2 linked regions of the Pontimicrobium sp. SW4 genome follow. The protein of the gene in region 2 interacts with the protein of the main gene of each other region in a pairwise test. Links are inferred from orthologs where the notes say so. Each region holds a gene or a part of one and is shown on either strand. Other genes may lie near its edges. The genes, in order: dnaA and nadE.

Region 1 (16,361 bases), 580 kb from region 2 along the record:
TAGCACGCTCTAGTCGCTTGGATTTTATCCATTTAGATGGTGTCGTATTAAAAATATTCTTAAAGTCTCTTTTAAATGCTGATAAACTTCTCCCACATAATGTAGCAAATTCTTCAACTTTTAAGTTGCGCAAGAAGTTTTCAGACATAATTGTTTCTAAATCAATTCCTTTTTTTTTGGTTTTTATATTAGCATCTTGAAATTGTGATTTGTTCGGACGTATTCCAGTAACAAATTCTTCCATTTCAGCTAATATAGGATACGTGTCTCCAGTCCAAAAAAGATGGTCTTTACCGCTAAGTTCTACAAACTTTGAGTTTGGAATACGCTCTGCAATATATTTACCTTCTTCTACCAAAATCTCTATTTCATCTGTTCTAAATAGAAGGAGTGTTGGCACTTTTATTGAATCTAAAATTTTAGTAATGTCAATTTGTGTGCACTGTTTATGTAAAATTAATGCCGCTTTAGGGCTTGCTCCTGAGCGCAAATAACTAGTCAGCCAATCCATAAATCCATTATCATGAGCTAAAGAAGGAACTAACGATTTGAGTTCGCTAAGGTCTCCTTGTGTCCAATTATTTTCTATTAATTTATTGGAAACTTCTCGTTCTTCATCTGTTGGAGCCCAAGGGTAATCTTCAGAATATCTACGTTTGGCAAAGATTCCAAAACCTATTACACCTAAAGTTCGGTGAGGATAATTAAGTGAAAATAAGAGGCTAACCGATCCTCCTTCAGAATGACTAAATAAAAATGCTTTTTCTGAATTTGTGGCATCCATTACGGCATTAATATCGTCCATACGCTCTTCCATTGTAGAATATTCGTCAGAACGATCTGAAAGTCCAGTACCTCTTTTATCAAAAATTATTAATCTTGAGAAGAAAGTGAGCCTTGTTAAAAAAGCCGCAAGTCTAGGCTCAGTCCACATCGTATCAATATTAGATACCCAACCCGGAATATAAATGATATCAACTGGTCCATTACCTATAACCTGATATGCAATATTAAAATTATCGCTTTTTGTATATTTTGTTATTGGTTTCAAATTGCTTTCATTTTTTAGACTTCACATGATGTGACTATTGTGAATTTACCCAAAACAGATGTAAGTCTGGATCTTTAACAAAACCAACGCGTTCGTATAAATGTTGTGCAGGATTTGTTACTTCAGTTTGAATGCCTAAGCCCTTGTACCCTTTTTCGATGCACAAATCTTCAGCAGCTTTAATGAGTTGTTGTCCCACACCTTTGTTACGTATGTTTGCATCTACATATAAATCGTTTAACAGGTACATTGGTTGCATAGAAACAGAAGAAAATAAAGGATATAACTGCATAAAACCCACTGCTTGTTTGTCTATATAAGCAATGTAAATTACAGATTCGTTTTTACTAATTCTTTCGTTTAAAAATGTTCTAGCTTTTTTAATATTTGATGGCTGTTTGTAGAATTGTCTATAACCATCAAATAATGGAATTAGATCTTCTAAGTGTTCTGTAGTTACTTTAATAATAGTCATAGGTAAAAAAAAATCTGTAAACGAATTTACAGATTTTTAATGAGTTTTATTTTGAAAATGATTTATCCTTTTTGCTTGTTTAATTCGTCTTGTAATTGACGTCTTACTTTTTGCTCTCTCTCAAGAGCTGAACGTCTATGCTCCTCAAACTCTATTTCTACTTCTTCAAGCGCACTTTTAGCAGATTTTGTTATTGAGTTACTGTTTTTAAACTTGTAAATAAAAACTAATAAGAACGTTAATAAACCTGCAATAATGGACCACATTAATACATTGTAACCTGTTTTACTCATTTGCATACCAAACAAAGCCATACTGTCTTTTTCGGCATTTGTGGTATTTAAGGTTTCTTGAGTTTTAGACAGATTAGTTTGAAGGTCGTTTATTTCTTTTTGTTGAGCAGCTACCGTATTTCTGGTAGTATTTAATTTACTTTGAAGTGTATTTAATGAATCAATTGTATGTGCTTGTAAGGTTAGTAACATACTGCGTTTTACGGCTTCATACGATTGCCCATTTGTGCCTTTAAAGTTACCAGATTTTCTAAGGACAAATTCAAATTGTTCGTCTATTGTGCCTTCGTTAATGGATTGAGTTTCCTGTTCTTGAGCTAGAATACTTATAGATACTAAAGAAATAAGAAAAATAAAAAGGGGATACTTTAATTTCATTTTTTTGGTTGATTTGCGTGGTTATTCGTAAAGATAAACATTAAATTTTTAAGCCTCACAAATAGTGAGGCTCAAATATATACGATTATAACAAAAAAAAAGATGTTTTAGTATACTAATAATAGGTAAAACGTCTCACTTTTGCAATGTGTTTTGCAAGTCTAATAACTTGATGGCTATAACCATATTCGTTATCGTACCAAATATATAAAAGCACATTTTTACCATCTGCTCTAATAATAGTGGCTTTACTATCATAAATTGCTGGCGCCGAACTTCCAACGATATCACTAGATACTAACTCATCACTTAATTCATATTTAATTTGCTCTACAAGGTCGCCTTCTAAAGCATATTTTTTTATCACAGAGTTAATGCCATCTATTGATGTAGCATTTTCTAATTCCAGATTTAAAATAGCTAGCGAACCATTAGGTACAGGTACTCTAATAGCATTAGAGGTTAATTTACCTTCAAGACTTGGTAATGCTTTTGCTACTGCACTTCCAGCTCCAGTTTCGGTAATTACCATGTTAAGTGCTGCAGCTCTTCCTCGTCTATATTTTTTATGAAAATTATCTACTAAGTTTTGATCGTTAGTATATGCATGAATCGTTTCTAAATGACCACTTTTTACACCAAATGAATCTTCCATTACTTTTAAAATAGGTGTAATGGCATTTGTTGTACATGAAGCTGCAGAGAAAATATCTACTTTATCTGGGTTATGCTCAAACTGATTAACACCATGTACAATATTTGGTACACCTTTTCCAGGAGCTGTCAATAACACTTTGTCCGCACCTTTAGATTTTAAGTGACGACTAAGAGCTTCTTTATCTCTAAAAGCACCTGTATTATCAATTACTAAGGCATTATTAATTCCGTATTCGGTGTAATCTATATCTTCTGGAGCGTTTGCCGAAATAATATTAACAGTTGTACCATTTATTATTAATGCTTCATTATCTAAGTCTATAGTAACAGTTCCTAAAAAATCGCCATGAACAGAATCATTACGTAATAACGATGCTCTTTTTTCAAGAACTGTCTCGTTAATTTCTCCTCTAGTTACAATAGCTCTAAGACGCAACTGATTACCAACTCCTGCCTTAGTCATTAACTCACGAGCTACTAAACGACCAATACGTCCAAAACCATATAACACAACATCTTTTGGTTTAATAGAGCCGTTTTTACCAGCATCATTTAGTTTGTCGGCAACAAAAGCGATGGCATTGCTATATTTATCGTCTTCTAAATGATATTCGTAAGTAAGTTTACCAATATCTAATTTTGCTGGTGGTATGTCTAATGTTTTAATGGCTTGTGCAATTTCAACAGAATCAAAAACCGAAATTGGTTTTTGTACAAATTCTCCAGCATATTCGTGAAGGTTAAGAATTTCGCTAACATTTCTATCAATTAATTGGTTTCTAAAAAGAACCAATTCGATAGACTTGTCGTACCAAAGATCACTTATTATTTTAATAAATTCGACAGTAGCTCTTCTGCGGTCTGCTTGAAATGCTAATTCTTTTTCATAAGTTTCGTTAAAACTCATTGTAATTTAGTTTAGTGTGTTGTTAATTTTTTTGCAAAAATAGAATATTTCAAACGTTTTCGTAGCCAATTTTGATAAAAAAATAAAACCCTCAAATCCAATAATTTGGATGAGGGTTTTATTATGATTTTTAATTAAAAATTATCTAAATCTATAGTTTACTTTTTCACCATTATTTTTCACGATTTCTATTTTGTAAATTTTATCTGAATACTTTGACATTACAGAATTTACATCATTGATAGAATTTACTTTAACACCATTTATTGCAGTTACAATGCTGCCATTATCTACACCATCTGCTTTCCACTCGTCAATGTAACTACCACTTAGGTTTGTGATTTTTAAGCCATAATCAACCTTCATTTTTTTTAGATCCTTTTTAGATACTTCTTTTAAAGTACCTATTATTGGAACTGTAACAGAAGTTAGCTTAGCTAAGGTAACTGGAACAGTTTTCTCGTCGCCATCTCTTAGAACGGTTACATAGACAACATCATTTGGGCTTTTAGTATTTAAAAACCCTTTAAGATCTGAGAACTTTGAAATTTTTACATTGTCTAATCGTTTAATAATATCTCCTTCTTTAATCCCCGCTTTTTTAGCACCAGAATCATCTTCGACAGTACTTACGTAAAAACCTTCAGTATCATCAACACCCAATTCTTTAGCACTCACGCTATTAAGAGAGCCACCAGCAACTCCTAAGATGCCATTTTGTACATTACCAAACTCCATAATATCCTCAACAACCTTTTTAGCAATATTGCTTGGAACAGCAAACGAGTAGCCAACATACGATCCAGTTTGCGATGTGATTGCTGTATTAATACCTATTAGTTCCCCATCGGTATTTACTAAAGCGCCTCCAGAGTTACCAGGATTAACAGCTGCATCAGTTTGAATAAACGATTGTGCTTGATTACCACCAGATAGGTCACGCGATTTAGCACTTATAATTCCTGCAGTTACTGTAGATGTTAAATTAAATGGATTGCCTACTGCTAGAACCCATTCGCCAACTTTAGAGTTGTCACTATCTCCAAACGTGGTGTAAGGCAGCTCTTCATCGGCTTCAATTTTTAAAAGTGCAATATCTGTTTTTGGGTCTGTACCTAATAATTCAGCTTCATAAGTTTTGTTGTTGTTAAGGGTGATAGAAATTTCTTGAGCACCATCAATAACATGATTATTAGTAATTATCATTCCATCCGAGGAAATAATAACACCAGAACCAGTTCCTATTTGTGGCCTTTGTGAACGTCTTCCAAAAAATAAATCTTCAAAAGTATAAGATCCAGAATTTGTAGTTGTGTTTTTAACATGAACTACAGTATGTACAGTTTTTTCCGCAGCAGTAGAAAAATCAACAGCTTCACCAATTGGTAAATTTGTGTTTACAGCTTTGTAGTTTACTGGAATTGCAAACGGAGAGGTGGTAGCTTGCTGTTGCGCAATATTTGCTTCTTTTTCAATAAATAGTTTGTAGGATCCAAGTGTAAGAGCTCCTCCAAGAGCTGATACTAAAACAAGTGTAAAAATCTTTTTCATGATCTTAGTGTATTATTTTAATTGTTTTACGATTTGATAACGACTAAAATTAATAAAATATTGAAGATTGAAATTTATTTTAACGATTTTTTTTGTCATTTTTAACGATGATTTAACAACATAAAAAACTGTTTAATATTTCTATCTTTGTCATTCAAAATGAAACACACATTTTATAAATATCAAGGGACAGGAAATGATTTTGTGATTATAGATAATCGCGAAGGCATTTTTGATAAAGAAGACACCAAATTGGTCGCCAATTTATGTGATAGGCGTTTTGGTATTGGAGCAGATGGCCTTATTCTTTTAGAGAATTGTATTGATGCAGACTTTAAAATGGTGTATTATAATTCTGATGGGAATGAAAGCACTATGTGTGGTAATGGAGGCCGTTGTTTAGTCGCTTTTGCTAAAGAAATTGGCGTTATAAATAATGACACAGTGTTTTTAGCTATTGATGGTTTGCATCATGCTAAAATTGAAGGACATATAGTAAAGCTTCAAATGCAAGATGTTCCTAAAATAGAAACGTTTAGTAAGCATGTATTTTTAGACACAGGATCTCCACATCATGTTGAGGTAAGAGAGAATGTAGATGCCTTAGATATTCAAAAAGAAGGCGCTTCGATAAGATATGGCCAACCTTATAATGATGAAGGTGCAAATGTGAATTTTGTTGAGAAAATTGACGATTCTATATTTTCAGTGAGAACTTATGAAAGAGGTGTGGAAGGTGAGACGTTTTCTTGCGGAACAGGAGTGACTGCTGTTGGAATAGCAATGAAGGCAACTGGTAAAACCCAAGAAAACCTTATCACATTAAAAACTAAAGGAGGTGATTTAAAAGTGTCTTTTAAACCAGAAGGAGATGGTTTTAAAGATGTTTGGTTAATTGGTCCAGCGACACTAGTTTATAAAGGGCAAATAGAATGGTAACTCTTAAAGGCGAACATATATTTTTAAGAGCCCTAGAACCTGAGGATCTCGATTTTATATATGATGTTGAAAATGATCAAGATATTTGGGAGATAAGCAATACCATTACACCATATTCTAAGTTTTTAATTAAGCAGTATCTTGAAAATGCGCATAAAGATATATTTGAAGTAAAACAGTTGCGCCTTGTTATTTCTACTAAGAATAACCAACCTATTGGCTTAATTGATATTTTTGATTTTGATTTTCATAATAAACGTGCTGGAATTGGCATTTTAATTAAAGAAAACAGTAATAGACATAAAGGTTATGGTACTGAAGCATTAGAGTTATTAATAAACTATTGCTTCAAGCATTTAAACCTACATCAATTATATTGCAATATTTCAGAAGATAATAGCTCAAGTATTAAACTTTTTAAATACCATAATTTTGAAAAAGTGGGGTTAAAAAAAGATTGGAATATTGTTAATGGAGTGTATAAAAATGAATATTTGTTTCAACTAATAAATAACTAATGTATTTTAAAAAAATCTTACTTGCAATAGCGTTAATTGGTTTAGTGATTGCTGCATATTTTGCGTATTATGTGTATTCAGCAATGTTTGTTCCTAATACAGCTTTTAATAATGAGATTGCTTATATCTATGTAGAATCTGATGCGAGTTATAGCGATGTAAGAGAACATTTAGAACCATTACTAAAAGATATAAAGACTTTTGATGCCTTAGCAAACAGAAAAAAGTATACAGCCAATGTTAAAGCTGGTAAATATGTTATTAAAAAAGATATGACTAATAATGATATTATTAATTCTATTAGAAGTAATAATATTCCAGTTAAAGTGTCTTTTAATAACCAAAATTCGTTAGAATTATTAGCAGGAAGAATAGCTAAACAAATTGAAGCAGATAGTGTGTCGCTTATTGAAGCATTTAATGATAAAAGTTTTATTGAAAAAAGTGGATTTAATGAAGCTACAGCATTAGGCATGTATATTCCTAATAGTTATGAGTTTTTCTGGAATACTTCGGCTGAGAGTTTTAGAGATAGAATGTTAACCGAATACAATAAATTTTGGAACAATTCCAGAATAGAAAAGGCTAAAAAAGCTAATTTAACTCCGGATGAGGTTATAGCACTTGCTTCAATTGTACAAGAAGAATCCAAACAGAAAAATGAGCAACCAAGAATCGCAGGTGTTTACATTAATAGATTAAAAAACAGGTGGACTTTAGATGCAGATCCAACATTAAAGTTTGCTGCTTACAAATTACCTAAATATAAAAACACGATTATTAAGCGGGTTCTTAATGTTCATAAAGAAATTGAATCTCCATATAACACTTACAAAAACCAAGGCTTACCACCTGGATTAATAGTAATGCCTGATATTTCGGCTATAGATGCAGTTTTAAATTACGAAAAACATTCATACTTTTTCTTTGTAGTAGATGCAAAAAAACCTGGATATCATAAATTTTCTAAAACTTTAGCACAACATAATCAATACGCTAGAGAGTATCATAGTTATTTATCACAACAAGGTATAAGACGTTAGATTTTGATTTGTAAAATTAAAATCTCAACACTTTTATTTTTTATAAGCATTTCTGGTTTTAGTCAGCAGTTAAATTTATTTCTTAAACCAAATGATACTCTACATATTCAAAGAAGAAATACGGTAGTCATTTCTGAAGCGGCTTTTGGGGCTACTGCATTAATTGGTTTAAATGCTTTATGGTATAAAGATTATGACCGTTCTAAATTTCATACTATTAACGATTTGAATGAATGGATGCAAATGGATAAAGTAGGTCATGCTTTTTCATCATATCAATTGGCCAGAGTAGGAGCAGATGTTTTGAACTGGAGTGGTGTGAGTAAAAAAAATCAGCTTATTTATGGTGCTACTTTTGGATTCACTTTTCTGTCTGCGGTTGAAATTTTGGATGGTTTTTCTAAAGAATGGGGGTTTTCTTGGTCCGATATTACAGCAAATGCTTTTGGAACAGGCTTATATATTGGTCAAGAATTACTTTGGGAAGAACAGCGTTTACAGTTAAAATTTTCTTTTTCCCAATCACCTTACGCTGAAAAACGACCAGAAAGACTTGGTAATTCTTATTTAGAACAACTTTTTAAAGATTATAATGGTCAAACGTATTGGTTAAGTGTAAATTTAGATGCTTTTTTTAAAGAATCTAAATTTCCAAAATGGTTAAATATAGCCATTGGATATAGTGCAAATGGCATGTTAACTGGTAAAAATGAGTCTGTTAATAATATGTTCACAAGTCAAAACCAATATCGGCAGTTTTTTCTGAGTTTTGATGTAAATTTGAATAAGATTAATACAAAATCAAGTGTTTTAAAAACAATTTTTTCTGTGTTAAACGTTATAAAAGTGCCGCTCCCTACATTCGAGTTTAATAGCAAAAATAAAGCTGTATTTCATCTTTTGCACTAGTAGAAAATACACTTAAACGATTAATTTTGAAAATATTAGGAAATTGTGTAATTTTGCACGCTGAAATTTTGAGTTAAAAAATTAATGATTTTGCCCTCGTAAATTTTAAATTATGTATAAAGGATTAGTAGCATATTCGATTATTCCAGTTGTGGTGTTTTCAGCATTTTTTACTGCTTTTAAAACTACAGATACTTTAAACGAAGAAATGTATTCGACACAAGGCTTAGATCTTGCTTACAATTCTCCAAGTGATGCACCAATAATTGAAATTCCTAAATTATCAGATTATTATTTGCCAAGTTTAGGTAAATGTTTTGTTGGCTTTAAAGAGGCATTGGCATTTAAAGAATCTAGAGGAAATTACTTTACAGTAAATACTTTAGGTTATATGGGGAAATATCAATTTGGTAGAAATACGCTAAAACTAATTGGAATTTATAACACTAATAAGTTTTTGAATAACCCTGAACTTCAAGAAAAAGCATTTATAGCAAATACTATGCGAAATAAATGGGTTTTAAGAAGAGATATTAAACGTTTTGTTGGGAAAAGAATAGATGGTGTTTTAGTAACGGAATCTGGTATTCTTGCTGCTGCGCACTTGGCTGGACCAGGAAGTGTTAAAAAATATTTGCGTAGTTATGGTGCGATTGGTTTTGCTGATGCTTATGGAACTACCATTAGAAATTACATGAAGAAATTTTCTGGTTACGATACGTCTTTTATAGAAGCAAATAAAAAAGCGAAAGCTGCTTTGCTTTAATCTTTGTGTATTATAAATATTGCTGGTCTTTTGTGAAGGTCAACATTAGCTAATTTCCATTCACTTACCGTTTTTGTCTTAATATACTCGGTAGCTAGTGTAATATCGCAAGCAATACATACTTTAGTATTTTTATTTAGAGAGGAACAAATGTCTTCTAGCATTTTATTGTTTCTATAGGGAGTTTCAATAAATATTTGTGACTGATTTTGTTCAAAAGATAACCGTTCTAGTTTTTTTAAAGAGGCTTTTCGTTCATGTTTATCAATAGGTAAATAGCCATTAAAAGTGAAGCTTTGTCCATTCATGCCAGAACTCATTAATGCAAGAAGAATAGAAGAAGGTCCTACAAGCGGTACTACTTGTATGTCTTTTTCATGGGCAATTTTTACAACGTCCGCTCCAGGATCTGCTATTCCTGGGCAACCAGCTTCAGATAATAACCCCACAGGTTTTCCTTTAAGGCATGCGTTTATAAAATCTGGTAATTCGTTTTCTTCTGTATACTTATTAAGTATATGAATGTTAAGAGATTGCTGAGATTTTCCAGAACTAATTTTTTTAATAAAGCGTCTTGCAGTTTTCTCATTTTCAACAATGTAATCATCTACTTGCTCAATTATTTTTTTTATTGAAATAGGTAATACTTTTAGAGGCTCATTATCACCTAGTCTTGTAGGGATTAAATAGAGTTTTCCTTTAAATTCACTCATGTATTAGTTAATTATTAGCTTTTTATTTGAAAGTTGACTATTTGCTTTAAAAACTGAGACAAGATACAAACCTGAGGCTAGATTTCTTGTAGAAATTGTAATAATATGATTTGAAAAATTACTTAGGGTTTTAATATGTTTACCAGTAAAATCAAATAAATCTATTGAGAAAGGAATTTCATTTTCATCAAAAACAAAAAACACTTCTTGCCTAGCAGGATTTGGATACATTAAATAACTAAAACCTGTAGTATCAGTTTCTAAGCTACCATCACAATTCTCGTCTATATCATTATTAGGAATTTCTGCGGCGTTAGGGTTTATGTTGGGGTTAGTATCGTCACAATCGGTATTATTTGTAACATAATCATCTGGTTGGCTTGTTGCGGTTTGACTTACATTTGGATTTCCAAAGGTGTCATTGTCGGCATCTTGATACCAGATTGATGCATCTAATCCATCACAATCTTCATCAATATTATTATTAGGGATTTCAGTAGCGTTTGGATTTATGTTAGGGTTCGTATCATCGCAATCGGTATTATTTGTAACATAGCCATTCGGTTGACTTGCTGAGGTTTGGCTTACATTTGGATTTCCAAAGGTGTCATTATCTGCATCTTCATACCATATTAACTCATCTAATCCATCACAGTTTTCATCGATATTATTATTAGGAATTTCAGTAGCGTTTGGATTTATGTTAGGGTTTGTATCGTCACAATCGGTATTATTTGCAACATAACCATTTGGTTGATTTGCAGTAGTTTGACTTACATTGGGATTTCCAAAAGTGTCATTGTCTGCATCTTCATACCAAGTAGAAGTGTCTGTATCAATAATTCTATAGATTGTGCCAGAATTTAAACCAACAATATATAGTTCACCATTGATGTCTTCACCAAAAGAAACCCACCGATTACCATTAAATTGATCACTAAAAGACATGTTCCAGGAATTTCCATTGTTTTGTAAGGTGCCAATTTCATCACTACAATAATCTGCAAAAAAGTACAAACCAATAAAATTTGGATATGCAGATCCTCTATAACGATATCCTCCAGAAATTGAGCATTTAAAATTACCACTATTAGAGTGGGAGTATTCACCAATAGGAAACGTAAGTGTACTCACGTCTGGGCATCCAGTATTGTTAAATGTATTGTTTCCTTCGTAACAACGCCATCCATAATTTAATCCAGCTACAGTAGATGGTGCCATATTTATCTCTTCATATTCACCTTGACCAACATCTGCAATCCAGATATCTCCAGTTTGTCTATCGAAAGAAAATCTCCAAGGGTTTCTTAAGCCATAAGCCCAAATTTCATCTCGAGTGTTAGTGTCTCCATCATTGTAAAAGGGGTTGTTTGCTGGTATCGCATAATTATTACCATTGGAGGTGTTATTGATATCAATTCTAATCATTTTCCCTAGTAATGTACTAAGGTCTTGAGCTCTATTTTGTGGGTCTCCACCTGCGCCTCCATCTCCAGAAGCTATATATAAATAGCCATCTGGACCAAAGGCCATATCTCCACCGTTATGATTGCTATATGGCTGGTTTATTGATAAAATAATGAATTCTGAATTTTGGTTTGCGATATTAGCATCAGTGGAGCTTACCTCAAATCTTGAAATTACTGTGTCACCATTATTATCGATATAATTAACATAGAAATAGCCATTAGTGCTATAGTTTGGGTGAAATGCCAAACCGAGTAAGCCTCTTTCATCTCCACCACCATTAATATCAATGACAAGATTGTTAATGTCTAAAAAAGGTGTGACATTAACTGAGCCATTAGTATTAATAATTCTAATATATCCTCTTTGCTCTAGTACAAAAAGTCTATCGTCACCTGCATTTTTAATATTAACAGGCATATCTAATCCAGTAGCAAAACTCTGTATGTCTATTGTTTGAGTAAAAGAATAAGTAGATGCTAATAAACAGATACTTAGTATAAATGCATTTTTACTTTTCATAGCGCACCTTTTTTACTTAAATGTACGAATAAAATAGTATAATTGGATGTATTAATTACTTGACAATAAGCTTGTTTTGAGATTTTTCACCTTTATGTGTAAGAGTTTCAATTACATATATTCCTGAAGAAATATTTGCAAATTCTATTTTAGCTGTTGTTGAATTAATGGTATCTATTGTTGCTTTTATTTTTTGACCTTGGAGATTGATAGCATTCACTTCTTTTAAAGATGTAGCCTTATTAAAATTTAAAGTCACAACATTGTCTTTAGTAGGGTTTGGCGTAATACTAAACTTATAGTTTAAAGACTCGGTGTTTGTAGATAAAGTATATTCTTTAATCTTATATACTTGACCATTATTACTTAATGGATTACTAACCACGTATAATTCCTTGTTATTATCTTCGGCAAAAGCGACCCAACGTCTACTTGTAAATGTTGTCGGATGATTAGCTCTATTCCAACCTCCACTACCATCTGGAGTTAACATAAATATTTCTCCGCTACACCAATCTCCAGCAAAATATGTGCCTATTAAGTTTGGGTATGCCGAACCTCTATAGCGATAACCACCAGCAACAGAGCATCTAAATTTGCCATCACTTTCAAAATGGTTATATTCATGAGCTGCAAACTCTAAATTGCCAATCGGAGGACACCCACCACTTGTGTTAAATTCAGATGAGCCTTCGTAGCATCTCCAGCCATAATTCAAGCCACTAACATTGCCTGCGTTTAAATTTATTTCTTCAATATCTTCTTGACCTACATCACCAATCCATAAGTCACCATTAGCACTATCAAATGAAAACTTTGCAGGATTTCTAAAGCCATATAACCAAATCTCAGCTAAGGTATTAGGATCATCTGTTGGTGTTTCAACAAATGGATTTCCTGCAGGAATGCCATAGTTGTTTCCGTATGTATTTCCATTTGTAGGATTGTCAACATCAATACGAAGAATTTTTCCATGAATTTCTGCTAAATTCTGAGAACGATTATCAGGATCACCTTGGTCAGTTCCGCCATCACCTTTAGAAATGTATAAGTAACCATCAGATCCGAAAGCCATATCACCTCCATAATGTGCATCATAAGGATGAGGTATATTCATTATCACTAATTCTGAACTAGCGTCTGCAATATCTGGGTTTGCACTTACCGAAAATCTAGAAATTATATTGTTACCTACCTGATCAATATAATTAACGTAGAAGTAACCATTACTAGAATAGTTTGGATGAAAAACCAAACTCAATAAACCTCTTTCCCATTCAGATTGATAATTATCGTAAACCAACGCATCGATGTCTAAAAAAGGTGTAGGACCTACAGTTCCGTTAGATTTTATAATCCAAATAAATCCATCCTGTTCTAAAACAAACATTCTACTGTCTCCAGCGTTAGCAATATTTGTTGGATAATTAAAAGTTGGACCAAATGCTTCAAGATCTAATGTTTGAGCATTTATTGAAAAGGAGGTGAAAGAAAGCGCAAGGATAATAGAGCAGTAAATTTTTTTCATGTTAGATATATTAAAAATCTAAAATACATTATTCAAGAAATGTTTTTAAAGTCTTTATTACATATTCTATCACAGGCTAGATTTAATAGTTGAAATACATCTTCAAAACCAGAATCACCTCCATAATAAGGATCAGGAATATTAACTAATTTGTTATCTAACTCATTTAGAATTAATTCTACTTTCTTTTTATCATCATCATTTCGAGCTAAGGCGATGACATTATTATAATTTGAAGTATCCATAACATAGATATAATCGAATTCATCAAAATCGGATACTATAAATTGTCTTCCTCTTTGGTTAGTAATATCGATACCGTTTTTTTTTGCAACTTCAATAGATCTTTTATCTGGAAGTTCACCAATATGATAATTACTGGTTCCAGCAGATTCTACTATAAAATTATGTTTTGGGAGTTTGTGCTTTAAAATACCTTCAGCTAATGGAGATCGACAAATATTGCCCAAACAAACCATTAGAATTTTAGTCATTTTTTAATACTTATAATGAAAGTTTCTTTGAAAGGTCTTCAACATACTTTCTAAATTGCTTATCTGTAGAAGATAAATTGTCAACTGTTTTACATGCGTGAAGTACAGTAGCATGATCACGTTTTCCAATTTGAGATCCAATACTAGCTAATGATGCTTTAGTAAACTTTTTTGCAAAGAACATAGCTAATTGTCTAGCCTGAACAATATGTCTTTTTCTAGTTTTAGATTGCAAGGTGTCTACATCCATTTGGAAATAATCTGACACTACTTTTTGGATGTAATCTATAGATACTTCTCGTTTTGTGTTTTTTACAAATTTCTCAACAATATCCTTAGCAAGACCTAATGTAATTTCTTTTTTATTAAAAGACGATTGCGCAATTAAAGAAATAATAGCACCTTCCAATTCTCTAACATTCGACTTGATGTTTTTAGCAACATAATCTATAATATCATCTGGCATTTCAACACCATCTCTATAGAGTTTGTTTTTAAGAATTGAAACTCTAGTTTCAAAATCTGGATTTTGTAATTCGGCTGAAAGTCCCCATTTAAATCTTGAAAGTAAACGCTGTTCAATATCTTGCATATCAACAGGAGCTTTGTCACTTGTTAAAATAACTTGCTTTCCGTTTTGATGTAAGTGATTAAATATATGGAAAAAGACATCTTGAGTTCCTGTTTTTCCTGAAAGGAACTGTACATCGTCTATAATAAGGACGTCAATTAACTGGTAGAAATGAATAAAGTCATTTCTGTTATTTTTCTTAACAGAGTCTATATACTGTTGCGTGAACTTTTCTGCTGAAATATATAAAACTGTTTTTTCAGGATATTTATCTTTAATATCTACACCAATAGCATGCGCTAAATGGGTTTTTCCTAAACCAACTCCACCAAAAATTAATAATGGATTAAATGAGGTTCCACCAGGTTTATTAGCAACTGCTAAACCTGCGTTTCTGGCTAATCTATTAGAATCGCCTTCTAAAAAGTTTTCAAAACTATAGTTAGGGTTTAATTGAGATTCAATCTTAACATTTCTAATTCCAGGAATTACAAATGGATTTTTAAGTTCAGGGCTTTTATTATTTAAAGGAACATCAAGATCTTGAGATTTTAAACCGCTTCTATTTGAACTAGGAATTTTTTCGGTAAATGGTTGTTTATTGCCATAAGTGTTTTCCATTTTTATGACATAAACCAATTTTGCGCTTTCACCAAGTTCTTTGGTTAGAGCTACCTTTAATATTTTTACATAATGTTCTTCTAGCCATTCATAGAAAAACTTACTAGGAACTTGAATACTTAAAGCATTATCGGTTAGCTTTACTGCGGAAATTGGTTCAAACCATGTTTTGTATGCTTGCGGTTGTATATTATCCTTTATAAATTCAAGACAATTATCCCATACCGATTGCGCAGTTACACTCATTCTTCGTTGTAAAATTAATAGTTTGTTGTTGGTTAGTAGAAAATTTAAAGAATAGGGGTTTTCTCTGTTTGTTTTCTACACGACAAATATGTGAACAAAATTCTAAAAAAAAAATAGATATCTATTGAATTTTCAGTTTTTTTTTCTCATGTTTAAATCCGCATGAATGTACAAAATTATTTTAAAACTTCCTTTTATATTTTATGAAAAACTACGAGACAAAAATTCGTATTAGATATGGTGAGACTGACCAAATGGGTGTGGTGTATCATGGAAATTATTCAAACTTTTTAGAGATTGGAAGAATAGAATGGCTGAGGTCTTTGGGTGTGTCCTATAAGCAGATGGAGCTAGACGGCATCATGCTTCCGGTGATTTCATTATCATTGAAATATAAAAAATCGGCGTGTTATGATGATGTAATTTGTGTAAAGACGATATTGAAAAAATCGCCAACCGCGACCATAGAATTTGATTATGAAATCACAAATGAAGAAGGAGAAATTTTAACTTTAGGAAACACAATTTTAGCTTTTATTAATATGAAGACGAATCGCCCTACAAGGTGCCCAAAATTTATTTTAGACAAACTGCAAAATTAATCGTTAAACTCACTTATTTCGACTCCAAATATTTGGTCAAAAGCATCAAAAATTGGTTTCGCCTCTTTTTTTCTTACCGAAATATGGATTTGACAATCTAATTCTAATTT
Region 2 (16,406 bases):
ATGAAGAACATGAGGATATTAATAGACTAATTATAATTATTTTAAGAAGGGTTTTCATTATAATTCTAGGTACAAATTAGCTTTTAAAATCGAAAATTCGTTTAATGTTTTTACGGATATGCGTCGTTTTAATAAATTATATCCGACGTTAAACGAAGTTAGTAGTTTTTTCTCACAAAATCAATGTTTTATAGCTCGTAATAGTTTCTCTAAATTGCAGTCTCAAAAAATATTTTTTAATCGCATACAACCATTTGCATCATTATTGCGTCTATATAGATAGAAGATTAAATGAAGGATCCATTGAAAGTCATTCAACTTTATAAAAACGAAGCTCAGCTTATAAAAAAAGCGAGCCGAAATAATAGAGAAGCACAACATATGTTGTACGAATGGCATGCACCAAAAATGTTAAGCATATGTCGTTATTATATAAGCGACTTTCAACATGCCGAAGAAGTGATGCTTAATGGGTTTTTTAAAGTATTTACTAAGCTGAAGAGCTTTAATAGTAAGGGAAGTTTTGAAGGATGGATACGACGTATTATGGTTAACGAGGCCATTTCGTTTTTACGTTCAAAAAAGCAATTAGAGTTTAGTACAGACGAGACGGTGTTTCCAGAAACAGCAACCAATAATATTAAAACAGAGATTGATGTTGCCGAAATACAACAACTCATAGACAATCTTCCAGAAGGTTACCGAATGGTATTTGTAATGTATGCCATTGAAGGATATAAACATAGCGAAATAGCAACAATGCTTGGTATTAACGAAGGCACTTCTAAATCGCAATTATTTAAAGCAAGACAGCTTTTACAACAACAATTAGCAAAACTTAATAACCTTACCCATGGCACCAATGAAATATGAAGAACAGTTAAAAGATAAATTGGAGCAACGCACCATACAACCAAGCCCAGATGCGTGGCAAAAGTTAAATGATAAACTTGATGCCAATAAATCTAAAAAGAATAACAAAGGCTTTTGGTATTTAGGTATTGCAGCAAGTATCGTTGGTATATTATTAATAACAAATGTATTTGATAATAACAATACTAATATTGTTGAACCAACTATAGTCGATACAGATAAAACAAGCCCAGAGCCAATTAATGATAATGTACAAGAGGACATTCCTACAGAAGAAAAAGAAATATTTTCTAATGAAACTGAAATTTTAGCTTCTAAAAATGATAAGACTGAAACGCCTAAAAAGCAAACAACAAATAAATCTCAATCTAAACAAAAAATAACTAAAGAGCAGCTTAAGTTAATTCCAAGTAAAACCGAAGAACCGATTGTTGCAAGTAATATTAAAGAAGAAAACAAAGAAACAGTTGCTAAAAAGTTAAGCTTCGAAGAACAAAAGGCACAAGAAGTTGTGGCTCAAATTCAAAACATGCAAAAAACTAAGGAAGTGACTGATGCAGAGATAGATACTTTGTTAGGTGCTGCGCAACGAGAAATCACTTTTAAAAGACTATATAACGAAGGCACTAAAACAATAGATGCGAATGCCTTGTTGCTGAGTGTAGAAGAAGACATAGAAGCGCAGTCATTTAGAGCACGTGTTTTAGAAATGCTAAAAACAGGGTTTAATGAAGTAAAAACTGTTGTAGCCGAAAGAAATAATTAAAATTCATCAAATCAAAAATCAAATCAATAAAAAACGAACAGTTATGCAAACAATTACAAAGTACTTGTTAATTTCAATTTTATGCTTTAGCATACAATTAGTAAACGCACAAGAGTCAGTTACTAAAGAAGAAAGCCTCGAAATGCTTGTTAAACTTAAAAAAACAATTGAAGAAGAAGAGCGAGAAGCTTTAAAATCTAAAGTTGAGGCGATTAATCAACGTTTTGACAAAGGAGACATAACACAAGCTGAAGCTGAACGCCTAAAAAAAGAAGCTGCTCAAAAGCATGCGCTAAACATCGAAAACAGAATAGCCATTATTGATAATAAGATTGAACTATTAAAAAGAAATGGCTATGTGTCTAGAGATACTTCTGAAGACGAAGATGGTTTTGTTTTTAGAATAGGTAGTGGTAAAGATGAGAAGGACAGCTTTATATATTTTGGTAAACGAAGAGATGACAAGCCAAGGCGTTATGATAGACGAACTTCAAGTGACATGGTTTTGGCTTTTGGCTTGAACAATGCCATAATAGAAGGTGAAAAATTTGATGATTCACCATACAAAATTGGCGGTTCTCGTTTCTTTGAAATTGGTTGGGCTTGGAAAACACGTGTGTTCGAAAATTCTAATTTTTTAAGAATAAAATATGGTTATTCTTTCCAAATAAACGGATTGAAACCAAAAGACAATATGTACTTTACCCAAAATGGTAATGATACCATGCTAGAAGAGTTTACTTCTGAATTAAAGAAATCAAAACTATCTATCACCAACTTAGTATTTCCTGTACATTTTGAGTTTGGACCATCAAAGCGTATAGATAGAGAAGACTATTTTAGGTACAGTACACGTAATAAATTTAAAATAGGTATTGGTGGTTATGCTGGTTTTAATATTGGCACAAGACAAAAGCTTAAGTATTCCATAGACGGTGAAAACGTTAAGGACAAAATGAAAAAAAGCTTTAATGCCACAAGTTTGGTATATGGCTTAAGCGGTTATATTGCCATTGATGATACAGCTCTGTATGTAAAATACGATATGTCACCAATATTTAAAGACCAAGCAGTAAAACAAAACAACATCTCATTTGGTGTGAGATTCGATATGGACTAATAATCACTACTTATATTTGTTTTTAAAAGGGTTCAGCTATATATTAGTCTGAACCCTTTTTTGCCGATAAATATAAACCTAACTTTTTTAAATACAGTTGTATTATATTACATTTACAGTGTCATTCCTGTATAGGCAGGAATCTATTTTAAATTAAAAATTTGATATCAAAATCCACCATAGATAAAGTATTTGAAACTGCTCGTGTAGAGGAGGTTATTGGTGATTTTGTAAACTTAAAAAAGTCTGGGAGCAACTTTAAAGGCTTAAGTCCGTTTAGTGAAGAACGCTCACCAAGTTTTATGGTGTCTCCTGTAAAGCAAATATGGAAAGATTTTTCAAGTGGAAAAGGAGGGACAGTAGTGTCTTTTTTAATGGAGCATGAACATTTTACGTATCCAGAGGCTATAAAATATTTAGCTAAAAAGTACAATATTGAAATAGAAGAAACTGAGCAAACCAACGAAGAAAAAGAAGAAGCAAGCGAACGTGAAAGTATGTATTTGGTAAGTGAATATGCCAATACCTATTTTCAAAATATGATGCATAAAACAGACATAGGTAAATCTATTGGCTTAAGTTATTTTAAAGAACGTGGTTTTACCGATGAGATTATTAAAAAATTTCAACTTGGCTATGCTTTAGATGAGTGGCAAGCATTTACAGACGAAGCTATAGAACAAGGATATCAACTTGAATATCTAGAAAAAACAGGACTTACTATTGTTAAGGAAGAAAAACAGTTTGATCGATTTAAAGGTCGTGTGATGTTTCCAATACATAGTATGTCTGGTCGTGTGTTGGGTTTTGGTGGTCGTATTTTAGGAACTAATAAAAAAGCAGCCAAATACCTTAACTCACCAGAAAGTGATATCTACCACAAAAGCAAAGTCTTGTATGGTATTTATTATGCTAAACAAAGTATTGCAAAAGAAGATAATTGTTATTTGGTAGAAGGTTATACAGATGTGATTCAGTTTTACCAAAAAGGAATTACTAATGTGGTGTCTTCATCTGGAACAGCTTTGACTTCGGAACAAATACGATTGATTAATCGTCTTACAAAAAATATTACAGTGCTTTTTGATGGTGATGCAGCTGGGATAAGAGCATCGTTAAGAGGAATAGACTTGATTCTAGAACAAGGCATGAATGTAAAGGTTTGTACCTTTCCAGATGGTGAAGATCCAGATAGTTTTGCAAAGCAGAATACCCATGAAGAACTAGCTGAATACTTAAAAACAAACGCTAAAGATTTTATAGCCTACAAAGCATCTTTGTTAATGGAAGATGCGAAGAACGACCCTGTTAAAAAAGCAGCTTTAATTAGAGATATGGTAGCAAGTATTTCTAAAATTCCAGATCGTATTCAAAAGGAAATTTACGTTCAAGAGTGTGCTAGAATTATGGATATTAGTGAAGACGTACTATTTAGCACATTGGCGCAAATTGGTAAAAAAGAACTCCAAGAGGCAAACAAATCATACAAAAAAGAGCAAAAAGCGTTTGAGGTTGTGAAATCAACAACAACCAGAAAAAAAGTAGATATTCAATACGAATTAGAAAGTAAAATTATTGAAGCCTTATTACTTTACGGAAATAAAACAGAAGAATTTGAAGATTTAGTACTAAAAGAAAACGACGAAGGAGGTTTAGGTCTTGAACCTGTGATACATGAGGCAAAAGTGTTCGAAAAAATCTATTTAGATTTACAAGAAGATGAAATGGAGTTTACTAACGATAATTTTAGAGAATTGTATTATGTATTAATAGATACCTTAAATCAAAACCCTGAATTTGCTTTAGAGAGTTTTGTGAATACAGTAGAACCGCATATAGCTAACGAAATCACACATATTCTAATGAATGATGAACGCTATAATTTACATGATTGGGAGCGTAAAAACATTTATCCAAAAGCTAAAACACATAGTATCGGACAATTAGTAAGCGAAACCATTTTAAGCTTACGTTGTTATTTAATAGATCAAAAAGTAAGCGATTTTAAACAAGAAACCATAGAAAATCCATCAAATTCTAAATCTATTTTAGAAGATGTTATGAATTACTCTAACCTAAAAATGTTACTCTCCCGGAAACTGAATCGTGTGTTATAATTAACCCAATTCCAAATGTCGTGCTTGATTAACTAAGTCAACTAAATTTGTAACATTTAGTTTTCTCATTAATCGCGCTTTGTAAGTGCTTACGGTTTTCTCATTAATATCTAACTCTTTAGCAATTTCTTTATTTCGTCTTCCAGATGAGAGAAGTTTTAAAACTTCAACTTCACGCGTAGATAATTTTTTATAAAGTTTACTTGGTTTATTACCACGTTCGTCAAAAGCCAAACGTTGTGCTAAATTATTGCTAATGTAAATACCACCATTATATACTTTTAAAATAGCATCTTTAATGGTTTGCGTACTTACTGTTTTGGTTAAATATCCGGACGCACCAGCTTTTATGGTACTAACAGCATAAATTTCTTCAGGATGTATGCTAAACATAATAACTTTTACGTCGCTGTATTCTTTTTTGAGAGTTCTTAGAGCTGTAATTCCGTTTAATTCTGGTAAATCTATTTCAGAAAGGACAACATCTACGCTGTGTTTTCCTACAAAATCAAACAATTCTTTTCCAGTAGTTACACTGCCAACCACCTGAATGTCAGGAGAGTTATCGAAAAGCATTTTTAGTCCAGTTCTAATGATAGGATGATGATCTGCAACCAATACCTTAATCATGATTAGTGTTTTTAAATTAGTAATTAGGGAAACATAACTTAACTAAGATTAAGTTTATATTTAAAATGGAGATTATTAAAGTTACAAAAAAAAAGCGTAAATTTTTATTTTTCGAGATAAAATTTTATCTCGAAGCCTTTAATTCCTGAGGTATTTTGCAAATTGGAATTGGAATCATTTTGTGCTTATTGGCTGAATTATAGCGTTTAAAGATGCTGAATACTTCTTTTTTTCTACCTGAAAAATTTTCAATATTTTTTCCTTGATTATCCATTTTCATAGCCCATTCTAATTCATCATAATTAGCACCAATTTGGTCTTCATCACTTCTTGCATCTCCAAATAAGCCATCGCTTGGAGCAGCTTTCATAATAGATTTTGGGACTTTTAAATACTCGCCAATTTTGTAGACTTCAGATTTTACTAAATCTGCTATTGGGCTCAAATCAACACCTCCATCACCATACTTTGTATAGAAACCAACACCAAAATCCTCAACTTTATTTCCAGTTCCTGCAACCAACAAGCCTAATAAACCTGCATGATAATATAGTGTTGTCATTCGTAAACGAGCTCTAGTATTTGCCAATGCCATATCAACTGTTGCCTGTTTCCCATCTAATGAGACTTCGGTTTTAAACTCTTCGAAAACTGGTGTTAAATCAACTTTAATATCCGAGACATTTGGATATCGCTCTTTTAATTGAGCTATATGTTCTTGACCTCTACTAACATGACTTTCAGCTTGATGTATAGGCATTTCGACACATAAAACCTTCAGTCCAGTTTCTGCACATAATGTAGATGTAACTGCCGAGTCAATGCCTCCAGAAATACCAATAACAAATCCATTTACTTTTGCCTTTTCTGCATAATCTTTAAGCCACTGTACGATATGTTGGGTTACTTTTTCGGTATTCATTTGGTAAGGTTTTTTGTGTAAAGAATAGTACCTTTGCTCAACAAAAATAAACCAATAGAATAATTAATAAAAATTAATGTCGTTTAAGTTTGATATCCTTAGTCTTATGAAAAGATTTCATATAATTTTACTTGTTACAATTGTTTTAATGTCATGTGATAGCACGTCTAAAGTAGAAAAAGAGATAGCTGCTATAGATATAGACATGACTGTTGAAAGATTTGATAGGTTATTTGCTAATGCTGATGAAGCATCTTTACCAAACTTGAAGCAAGCATATCCGTTTATGTTTTCTAAACGTTATAACGATTCGATTTGGATAAATAGAATTCAAGATACTTTGCAACAACAATTAAACTTTGAGGTAGATAAAACACATGGTGATTTTAAAAATACAGAGGATGATATTTATAGTTTCTTTCAGCATCTAAAATATTACTTCAAAGAGTTTAAAACACCAAGAGTGATAACTGTTACTAACGATGTAGATTATAGAAACAAAGTGATTGTAACAGATACTATTACTCTTATTGCTTTAGATACTTATTTGGGAGCAAGTCATGATTTTTATTATGATATATATGATTACATTAAATTAAACATGGATAAAGACCAAATAGTTCCAGATTTGGCTTTTAGTTATGCTGAAAAATATATCTATCAGCCTAAACGAAAAACATTACTAGATGAAATGATATATTTTGGTAAGACACTTTATTTTAAAGATGTAATGCTTCCAGATACACCAGACGAAATAAAAGTAGGTTATACCAAAGAGCAATTAGATTGGGCAACTGTTAACGAAGAAAATATTTGGCAGCATTTTGTAGAAAATGAAATGTTATTTAGTACTGATAATAAATTGCCAGCAAGATTTATAAATCCAGCACCTTTTTCGAAGTTTAATTTAGAATTAGATGGTGAATCCCCTGGTCGTTTAGGACAGTATATTGGCTGGCAAATAGTAAGAGCGTATGCAAAAAATAATGATGCAACACTTCAAGAGATTTTAAGCATGAGTGCAGAAGATATTTTTAATAAAGCAAACTTTAAACCACGTAAATAATGGCGCAAACACATACATCTAAAATTGAATTGAATGTAGAATTAGATGAAAACAGAATCCCAGAAAAGTTAAAATGGTCAGCTCAAGATGGGGGTATTGCCAATGAAGAAGCTAAAGCTATAATGCTTTCAGTTTGGGATAGTAAAAAACAAGAATCTTTACGTATAGATCTTTGGACTAAAGACATGCCAGTAGATGAAATGAAATTGTTCTTTCACCAAACCTTAGTTAGTATGAGTGATACTTTTAATCGTGCCACACAAGACGAAAAAATGACTGCAACCATGAAAGATTTTTGTGATTATTTTGCTGAAAAATTGGAGCTTAAAAAGTAATTTACAAATATACTTTGTAGAAAGCCACAAAACTTAATATAACAAACTAATTTTCCTGATATGCCTTCCATTTTTCCGCAAAGGTTTCGTCAATAAGCCATGAAGCTTCTATTGTAGCGTTTGGATAATTATCAAAAGCATGAATTTCTTTAGTTGTATTATTGCCTAACCAACCAGAATTCTCTTGAATATTGTTAAGAGTATTAGTTTCTGGTGTAAGTCTTTTATCTAAAGCAGCTGAGAAAAAAGCTCTAGTTAGTCTCCAAGAAGTAAATAAACCTCCAAAGTGATCCATATCAGGTTCTATAGCTAAACCATATAAGTTGCCTTCAGCTCGTTTTGAAAGCACCACATCTGTCATTCGTTGATTTCTTGAAGATTCATCATTCTCTCCCAATAACATCAAACCAGGTACATTATTATTTGTATTAGATGTTGGGTTAATACCACCGCCTCGTATGTTTACAAAAGCAATAACACGTTCAGGTTTTAAATGTGAAAAATTATAACTAAAAACACCTCCAGCAGAATAGCCTTTTAATAGTAAGGGTAGTTTGCCTATATCTGGGATGTTGTTCTTATAAGTTATGGTGTCAAGAGCTTTAATTAAAGCTTCTCCACTGCCCATACTTACATCAGGATAATTGCCGCCTCTAAGTGTAACTCCTAATAGCCCTAGTTTTTCATCTTTCGCATAAGTTTGCCATTCTTCTAAAGTCATATCTCCAAAAGTACTTCCGTTATGGAAGCTTAATAAAACTAAAATAGCTCTTATGTTTTCTTCATCTTCAGGTAACCATAATCTGAATTTAGCTTCTTCAAAATCAAAAGAAGTTTTTGAAAATACGTTAAATGTCCAATTATCAATAAATTCTCCTACAGGCTTAGATTCATTCGTTACCTTAGTAGGTGTTTTATCTATAGCATCAAAACTACATGCAGTTATCGATAGAACAACAATACATATTATTGGAAAAAATTTCTTCATACTGGAATTAAAAATCTCTAAAAATATAGATAATAGAGTAAAAATTAAAGATACGATTTATTGTATAACGAGTTTAGGGTATCATTGGTTTAGAAGTATTTACTAATTTTGTATTTTGACAGCAATAGCCTTATCTAATGAATACAATTTAACCATCTGTTTTTTCATATACGATTCAGGAGCATTTTTAAGAATAAAACTTCTAATTATCTCCATAAATCTGTTTGTTATTGCGATTTTTGACGTAAATCTTGATTGTTTAGTAATTTTATTTAATGTTAACTACCTTTTTCTGTTTTTCAGTTTTACAATTATCCATCCCATAGATGAATAAATTATTCCAAAAAAGGTAGATACTACTATGTAAATTACACCTCTAACAATTGGATTTGATGAGCTTTTCTTGAGGTCAATTTCTTTAATTTGGTCTGAGGTTAATTCATTGTTTTGTCCCATCATTCTTTGTCTTGAAATCTCTATTAGCTTTTCAGGTAATTCAGGGTCAACAAAATAGTTTAAGACAATAAGGTATAACAGATAAATTGAACTGCTTACAAAACCAATTGTGATACCCAATTTAATCGCATGTTTCAACGAAAATTCATTGTTAGACTTTTTAGCGTTAGTTACTGAAAATAAACTGGCTATCAAGAATATTACCCAATATAGATAACTTAATCTTTGATCTTCATTAAAAATCATTCCCGTTGTATATCTAGTTATGCCAATAGTAACTACAATTATGCCTAGTATGATTCCATATCTTATCCCTAATTTGTACTCTCGTTTTTCTAAAATCATTTTATGTTATTTTTAAATAATGTGGTTTGTCGGTAGAGCCAATAATATTTACTTTTAAAATCACTTTATTCGGCTTAGACATTGTTGGTAATAGTTTTATCCAAGGTATATAATTCCACCATCTGTTTTTTTATATAAAATTCGGGGGTGTTTTTAAGGATAAAATTTCTAATTATTTCCAAAAACCTGTTTGTTATTGCGATTTTTGAAGTAAGTCTTGATTGTTTAACTAATTTTTCGACTTTCGGTTTTCTATACTTATAAAATGTATCGTATGCTGTTTCTAAATTTCTTGAATTATAGATAAAATTGGATAAATAATAAGCATCTTCTATAGCTTGAGCACCACCTTGCCCTAAATCTGGAGTCATACTATGTGCAGCGTCTCCGATTAAACAGATATTTTCCGAATTCCATTTGTTTAGTATTTCTAAATCGGAAAGGTCGCCTCTAAATATGTTATTGTTTGCTGTATGTGCAATCAAATCATTTACAAGAGGATGAAACTCTGCAAACATATTAGTTAAAGTGTTCTTTAAGTTTTCTTTGTCGTCGGTCAAGTTAGGTTCGCTCAATTTTACAGCAAACCAATATACTTTTCCTTCAGAAATTTTTGAGACACCAAACTGTAATTTTTTACCCCATAATGTAAAACCAACAGATTTTAATTCACTTTTTATATTATAATCCGAAACTCCCCTCCAGCAGGTTTGCCCCGAATACCTTAATTTGCTATTAGGAAATAATTGTTTTCTTACTTTAGAATTAATTCCGTCTACACCAATTATAGAACCTGTATCTATAAAAGAGCTATCTGTGAATTTTACCCTTAGTGATTTATCGCTATTTTGAGAATATCCGGCAAAATTTTTATTTAGCTCAATAGTATCTTGTTGTACATATTTATACAAAATTTGCTGTAGTTTTCCTCTATGGATTGCCATAGTGGTGTAACCAAATTTTTCTCGAACAAAATTTTGATTAGAGTCTGATATTGGGTTTAATTTATGGTCAGCCACTAAAATTCTATTAAAAGAATTTCCAGCATCTTGAATTTCTTTTAATAAAATAGGATTAATCCATTCCAATACTTGCAATGCATTTGGGGATAGCCATATTCCTGCCCCAACAGCTTCTAATTGTGCTGCTCTTTCATATAGTTTATATGAAATGTTTAATTTATCAAAAGATAAAGCAGTTACTAACCCTCCAATTCCTCCTCCAATTATTGAGATATTATTTTTCATGGGTATCTATTAATCTATCAAACAATATTGCCGACTCAACAAAAGCTCTGTGTTCTTTGCTGGTTAACTTTTCTAACAAATCAAATGATGCTATGTAACTTACCAAACTCCCATTTGAAGAAATAAACTTTCCGTCTTGAACAACCGAAACTTTACTATCGTCTGCAACTATAAGATTGGGATAATCTATTTTCAAAGACTCTCCTCCGGTAACATAAGTAACGATTTCTTTATGGTCTGCAATTCCAGCTTCTCCAATTAAAAAAGCTCCTGCACAATGGCTGGCAATATATTCAGTTGTTTTGTTTTGTTCTCGAACAAATTCTACCAGTTTTTTATCTGAAGTTAGGTCGGCAGGATTGTACGAACTTGGTACAACTAAAACTTTTAGCTCAGGAATGTTTTCAATCACATAATCAGGTGATATTTTTAATCCGTGAGCACTCGTGTAGGTTCTATTTTCTGTTGCAATGGTGATTACGTTAAAAAGATGTTCATTGTCCATATTTGGATTGGAAAAGACATCTAACGGAGCTACAACTTCATTGATTATTACGCTTTCAAATATTAATATTCCAATTGTAGGTAAGTTTTTGTTGATAGATTTCCCTGTCATTTTTTCTTGCATTGAAGTTTTGGTAGTTGGTGTTTTATGTGCTTTGTTTTTGGGTTGTTTTGAGCAACTTACGATTACAAAAGTGATTAAGAAAAGTGCGATTATTTTTTTCATTTTATATTGGTTTTATGCATATCCGTTTATTGTTGGATATCCTATCAAATAAACCTTTTCGGTCTTTTTATTAATAATTCCTTTTTCCCAAGTATAGTTTTCATCATTGTCTAATCCTTTTAGAAGCAAATTCAAATCATCTAAACGATAAATACGACCGCTGGTAATGACAGCATCCCAAGCAAAGCATATTGGTATTATAGGGATTAGGTAAGTAAAAATAATTTGTTTAAGCGTTAAAGGTTTTACTAAAGGTGTAATAAAAAGGCATAGAATTGTACTTAAAGGAATGAATAGCCACCACAAAACGACAGGAAACTTTTTGTTAATTTCCATAATGCATATTGGTTGTTTTTTTTGTTTAGCTTCTTTTAGAATTGATTTAGCCATTGCTGGTTTCATATGATGAAAACTGCCAACCATTGTTAATAATCCAACAACATCATTTTCAAGTTTTGTAGCATCTAAAGGTGTTGTTCTGTAATTAATACCATTTTGTTTACTATTGATGGTTTTAGCAGCTTCTAGGTTGGGATACAGATCAGATAAGGTTAACTCTATGTTTTTTATATTGTGCTTATCTCGTAGTAATTGGTGTACATCTAGCATTGGCCCTCCACTTCCAGAGCATAAGTCGATAATTGTTGAAGTCTTGGTTTTCTCAATAAGGTTTGAAAGTAGTTGCGCCATATCTTCACTGGTTTTAAACTTTTTATGCATTACCATTATAAGTCGGGTAAGGCAAATTCTAATCCAATTAGGGAACCATTGTAAGTCTTCAAATTCAAATAAGTGTATTCTTTTCATATTTAGTATCCAATTATTGTTAATATTCCGATTAATAAAAGAACTACCCATCCAGGATGTTTGCCTTTAGTACCTACTAAAACCAATGCAGATGAAAAAATCATTGTAAAAACAATTGATTGTATTATGAAATCAACGAGTTCTTTGTTTTGTAGACTTTCTAGCACAGCTATTTTTATCAATATTGCACCAATACACCATCCAAAAAAGGATGCCAAATGCCAAGTAGCCCACAGTATTCTTAAATGTCTTTCTTTTAGTTCAATGCTTTCTTTTGAAGGAACTAAAGTTCCTTTTTTTCTTTTTTTCTTAAAAATTAAATACTCTCCAAGAAATGAATGCACAAGTCCTAAAACAAAACACAAAATGGCAGCTATTAATAGGTATAAGTTCAATTGTAAAGTTTTATTAATTAGTATGATTTATCTTGCTATACATATAGGTTATCACTGTTGGTAAAATCAATCCTTTTAAAGGTTTTAATCCTGAATGAGAAGATTGAATTATTTCGCTTGTTGATTCTGATGCTAAATAAAATTGAGATACAATCAAGCTTATAATTCCCAGCCACATACCAATTATTCCTAATTTCTTTTTTGATTTTAGGTTCATATTAGCTGTATTGATTATTTTTTGTCATTTTTCCTAGATTAATTTGTACAGCACTTGTAAACTTTATCTCTCTAACATAATCCATGTTTTTCCATAAATAGGTATTGCCTTTTAATCCTTTTGTTAATTTCATTCTTCTATTTAACCTGTTTAATTCTTGTGGTGTAGCTTTTCTTTTCTCACCTAATTCCCCATATAGTTTAATGGCGGGTGGTGCAGAAAAATGTCCCTTAAAGAGAGATTTGATCCAATAGAGACGATTGCTATTAACTCCCAATACACAGATATTCTTGTTGGTTTTAGCATGAACAGGAAGCTTTGATGTAAATTTTTCAAAATAGAAACCTGTTTGTACATCATTTAAAAATAAAGAGCCAATAGGTGTTACTGTAGGATTGTTTTTAGTGTCTACAGAAGCTACGGATACATAAAAATTTGATTTGAAACTTTTGTTGAAATGGGTTCTTATTTTTCCCCAATCTGTAATTAAATTCATCATTATTGTATATATACAAAGATAAATTTAAGACTATGAATTACATTTGATATAAATCAAATTCGACTATTTAAGCTTCCGTATTCTACTCAATGTTTCAAGAGTCATACCAATATAAGATGCTATATGTGTTAAAGGCACTCTTTGAGTAATATTTGGATAAGCTTCCAATATGTTTTGGTACCTCTGTTCAGCCGATTGAAATTGCATAGATACAATTCGGGCTTGCAATTTTAACATTGTTTTGGTAGCAACTCTGTTCGTTAATCTTTCAAAATTATGATACTTATCTGATAGTTTTATTATATCATCTCTAGAAATCTCTAATAATATAGTTTCTTCAAGTACTTCTATAAAATGTGGACTTGGAATATTTTGAAAAAAGCTATTTATAGCACAGATAAAATCATTCTCAAAAGCAAACCAATCAGTTATATCTTTTCCATCATTTAAGTAATAAGCTCTAGTCGATCCACTAACAATAAAATAAGCTTTATCTGAATATTGTCCTTCTGTAACTAATATTTCTCCTTTTTTTAGAGTCAATATTCTAGAATTAGTAGCAAATTCTGATTTGCAATCATCATTCAAAGGAGCATATTTCTCATTGATAATATTTATAATTTCTTTCTTATTCATTAATGTAATATTTGAACTTAAGAATTCTGATAAATTAATTATTAAAAAAATATTATTAGACATCTTGTCTTGAAAATATGACTGAAGCTTAAAATTTATTAGTTATTCCTAAAATTCGATTATCTATTTTTCTTCTTGTGTGTAATTTGATTTTACAAAACTAATATACATATTTATCAAAGCAATATTTTAAGTATCTTTAAACAAACACCAACCACAATGAAAAAAAGAGACTTTATTAAAACGTTATCGTTGGCTGCATTAGCAACGCCTTTATATGGAAGTGTATTGCATTCTTCTTTGGATGAAGTAGTGTCAACAACAGCAACTGATCTTGCTTCAAACGAAGACTTTTGGCTAAAAGTGAGAAGCGATTATAAACTAAAACCAGACTATATAAACCTTGAGAGTGGTTATTATAATATCATACCAACACCAACACTAGAGGCGCTTCATAAGCATATAAACATGGTCAATTATGAAGGGTCTTATTATATGCGTACCAAAAGGGTTAATGATAAAAAACGAATGGCAGCAAAACTAGCTACTATCATTAAAAGCCCTACCAAAAATGTGGTTATCACTAGAAATACGACAGAGTCTTTAGATTTGGTGATTAAAGGAATGGATTGGAAGTTTGGAGATGAAGCTATTTTTGCAATTCAAGATTATGGTGCTATGAGAATGATGTTTGAGCAAGTAGCAAATCGTTTTGGAGTTGTTAATAAAATTGTTTCTGTTCCCAACCATCCAAAAACAGACGAAGAAATTGTTGAGCTTTATGCTAATGCAATTACTCCGAAAACCAAATTATTGATGGTATGTCATATGATTAATATTTCTGGACACATTTTACCTATTAAAAAGATTTGCCAAATGGCACACAGCAAAGGTGTGAAAGTAATGGTTGATGGTGCACATTGTGTGGGTCATTTCGAGTTTGATATTAAAGAATTGGAATGTGATTATTATGGCTCTAGTTTGCATAAATGGCTGGCTGTTCCGTTAGGAACAGGATTATTATATGTTGCTGATGAACACATAGATACTACGTGGCCTATTTTTGCCTCCCATACAAAAGAATTGGGAAATATTGCAAAGTTAAACCATACAGGAACAAATCCTGTGTATCATGATTTATCAATAGAAGATGCTATTGACTATTACAATATGTTAGGTGGTGCTAGAAAGGAAGCTAGATTAAGATATCTTCAAGAATATTGGACAAAACAAGTGAGAGATTTGCCAAAGATTATTCTTAATACTCCAAAAGAATCTCATAGAGCCTGTGGAATTGCCAATGTGGGAATTGAAGGCGTCATTCCAACGGATTTAGCTAAAAGATTAATGGATGAATATAAAATTTTTACCGTAGGAATAAATGGAAAGGTAGTTCGAGGCTGTAGAATAACTCCTAATGTGTTTACAACAATTGAAGAATTAGATATTTTTGTAGCAGCATTAAAAGAAATGGCAACTTAGTTACCATTCATTAATTCGGTTAGAATCCAATTTCACAAAAACAAATAGTAGAATTGTAAAACCCCAAAGACCTGAACCTCCATAACTAAAAAAGGGTAGTGGAATTCCAACGGTTGGAATTAATCCCATAACCATACCTATATTAATCATAAAATGTAGGAACAATATGGAAGCAACACTATAGCCATAAATACGGCTAAACTGTGACTTTTGTAATTCAGCTAGGTATAAAATCCTAATTAGTAACAGCACAAATAATATTACAACTAAACTGCTTCCAAGAAATCCCCATTCTTCGCCAACAGTACTAAAAATATAATCTGTGTCTTGTTCAGGAACAAATTTACCTATTGTGCGAGTGCCTTCCATAAAACCTTTTCCTGTTACTCCTCCAGAACTTATGGCCTTCTCAGATTCATTTAAATTGTATAGAATAGTACGTTTCATTTGCTCCAATTTTTCTGGATCTTTTTCTAGGCGTAGCCAAAGACTAATTCTATCTTGTTGATGAGGCTGTAAAATATTGTTATAGAAAAAATGAACACCAAAACTAAAAGCAATACAAATAAGTGAGATAAATATTGGGTTTAGAATAGTTCCCTTTTTATTTTTCAAAATAAAGTGATGAACAAAAATTAAAGCGCTTACAATTATGGCAGTTGGTAGAACTGAAAATTTAAGCGATAAAACCGAAAGAACAACTATACTTAATACTAATAATAAATATATTTGAGGAATACCTTCCCTATAAAACACAAAAAAGAAAGCTGTATAA

Evidence for each region.
Region 1: the proteins of nadE (region 2) and dnaA interact in binary tests that used the Escherichia coli proteins (3 or more experiments, as listed by UniProt). The link is inferred for Pontimicrobium sp. SW4 from one-to-one orthologs.

Annotation. Positions count from the first base shown.
Region 1 is NZ_CP157199.1:1,979,637-1,995,997, reverse strand. Bases 13,436-16,361 are described here. They hold dnaA (chromosomal replication initiator protein DnaA), read right to left. Parts: upstream 15,650-16,361; coding sequence 14,222-15,649; downstream 13,436-14,221. Other genes in these bases: ABGB03_RS09260 (YigZ family protein), read right to left, coding at 16,248-16,361; ABGB03_RS09265 (thioesterase family protein), read left to right, coding at 15,853-16,251; ABGB03_RS09275 (low molecular weight protein-tyrosine-phosphatase), read right to left, coding at 13,750-14,211; ABGB03_RS09280 (PQQ-dependent sugar dehydrogenase), read right to left, coding at 13,436-13,717. In the rest of the region: ABGB03_RS09340 (alpha/beta fold hydrolase), read right to left, coding at 1-1,051; ABGB03_RS09335 (GNAT family N-acetyltransferase), read right to left, coding at 1,086-1,526; ABGB03_RS09330 (tRNA (guanine-N1)-methyltransferase), read right to left, coding at 1,589-2,197; ABGB03_RS09325 (glyceraldehyde-3-phosphate dehydrogenase), read right to left, coding at 2,313-3,761; ABGB03_RS09320 (trypsin-like peptidase domain-containing protein), read right to left, coding at 3,903-5,312; dapF (diaminopimelate epimerase), read left to right, coding at 5,472-6,251; ABGB03_RS09310 (GNAT family N-acetyltransferase), read left to right, coding at 6,245-6,769; endolytic transglycosylase MltG, read left to right, coding at 6,769-7,812; ABGB03_RS09300 (DUF2279 domain-containing protein), read left to right, coding at 7,816-8,721; ABGB03_RS09295 (peptidoglycan-binding protein LysM), read left to right, coding at 8,834-9,487; ABGB03_RS09290 (SAM-dependent methyltransferase), read right to left, coding at 9,484-10,200; ABGB03_RS09285 (PQQ-dependent sugar dehydrogenase), read right to left, coding at 10,204-12,189; more of ABGB03_RS09280, read right to left, coding at 12,245-13,435. UniProt on the Escherichia coli protein: Plays an essential in the initiation and regulation of chromosomal replication. Binds in an ATP-dependent fashion to the origin of replication (oriC) to initiate formation of the DNA replication initiation complex once per cell cycle.
Region 2 is NZ_CP157199.1:2,547,501-2,563,906, reverse strand. What follows is about bases 4,530-7,500. They hold nadE (NAD(+) synthase), read right to left. Parts: upstream 6,429-7,500; coding sequence 5,631-6,428; downstream 4,530-5,630. Other genes in these bases: gldC (gliding motility protein GldC), read left to right, coding at 7,494-7,500; gldB (gliding motility lipoprotein GldB), read left to right, coding at 6,535-7,494; ABGB03_RS11915 (response regulator transcription factor), read right to left, coding at 4,877-5,506; dnaG (DNA primase), read left to right, coding at 4,530-4,876. Outside these bases: ABGB03_RS11940 (hypothetical protein), read right to left, coding at 1-58; ABGB03_RS11935 (RNA polymerase sigma factor), read left to right, coding at 292-873; ABGB03_RS11930 (hypothetical protein), read left to right, coding at 854-1,639; ABGB03_RS11925 (hypothetical protein), read left to right, coding at 1,683-2,759; more of dnaG, read left to right, coding at 2,921-4,529; more of gldC, read left to right, coding at 7,501-7,829; ABGB03_RS11895 (hypothetical protein), read right to left, coding at 7,876-8,817; ABGB03_RS11890 (DUF4199 domain-containing protein), read right to left, coding at 9,100-9,618; ABGB03_RS11885 (FAD-dependent monooxygenase), read right to left, coding at 9,693-10,865; ABGB03_RS11880 (DJ-1/PfpI family protein), read right to left, coding at 10,855-11,595; ABGB03_RS11875 (class I SAM-dependent methyltransferase), read right to left, coding at 11,608-12,402; ABGB03_RS11870 (hypothetical protein), read right to left, coding at 12,405-12,797; ABGB03_RS11865 (hypothetical protein), read right to left, coding at 12,811-13,014; ABGB03_RS11860 (hypothetical protein), read right to left, coding at 13,016-13,513; ABGB03_RS11855 (Crp/Fnr family transcriptional regulator), read right to left, coding at 13,577-14,149; ABGB03_RS11850 (aminotransferase class V-fold PLP-dependent enzyme), read left to right, coding at 14,369-15,631; rod shape-determining protein RodA, read right to left, coding at 15,632-16,406. UniProt on the Escherichia coli protein: Catalyzes the ATP-dependent amidation of deamido-NAD to form NAD. Uses ammonia as a nitrogen source.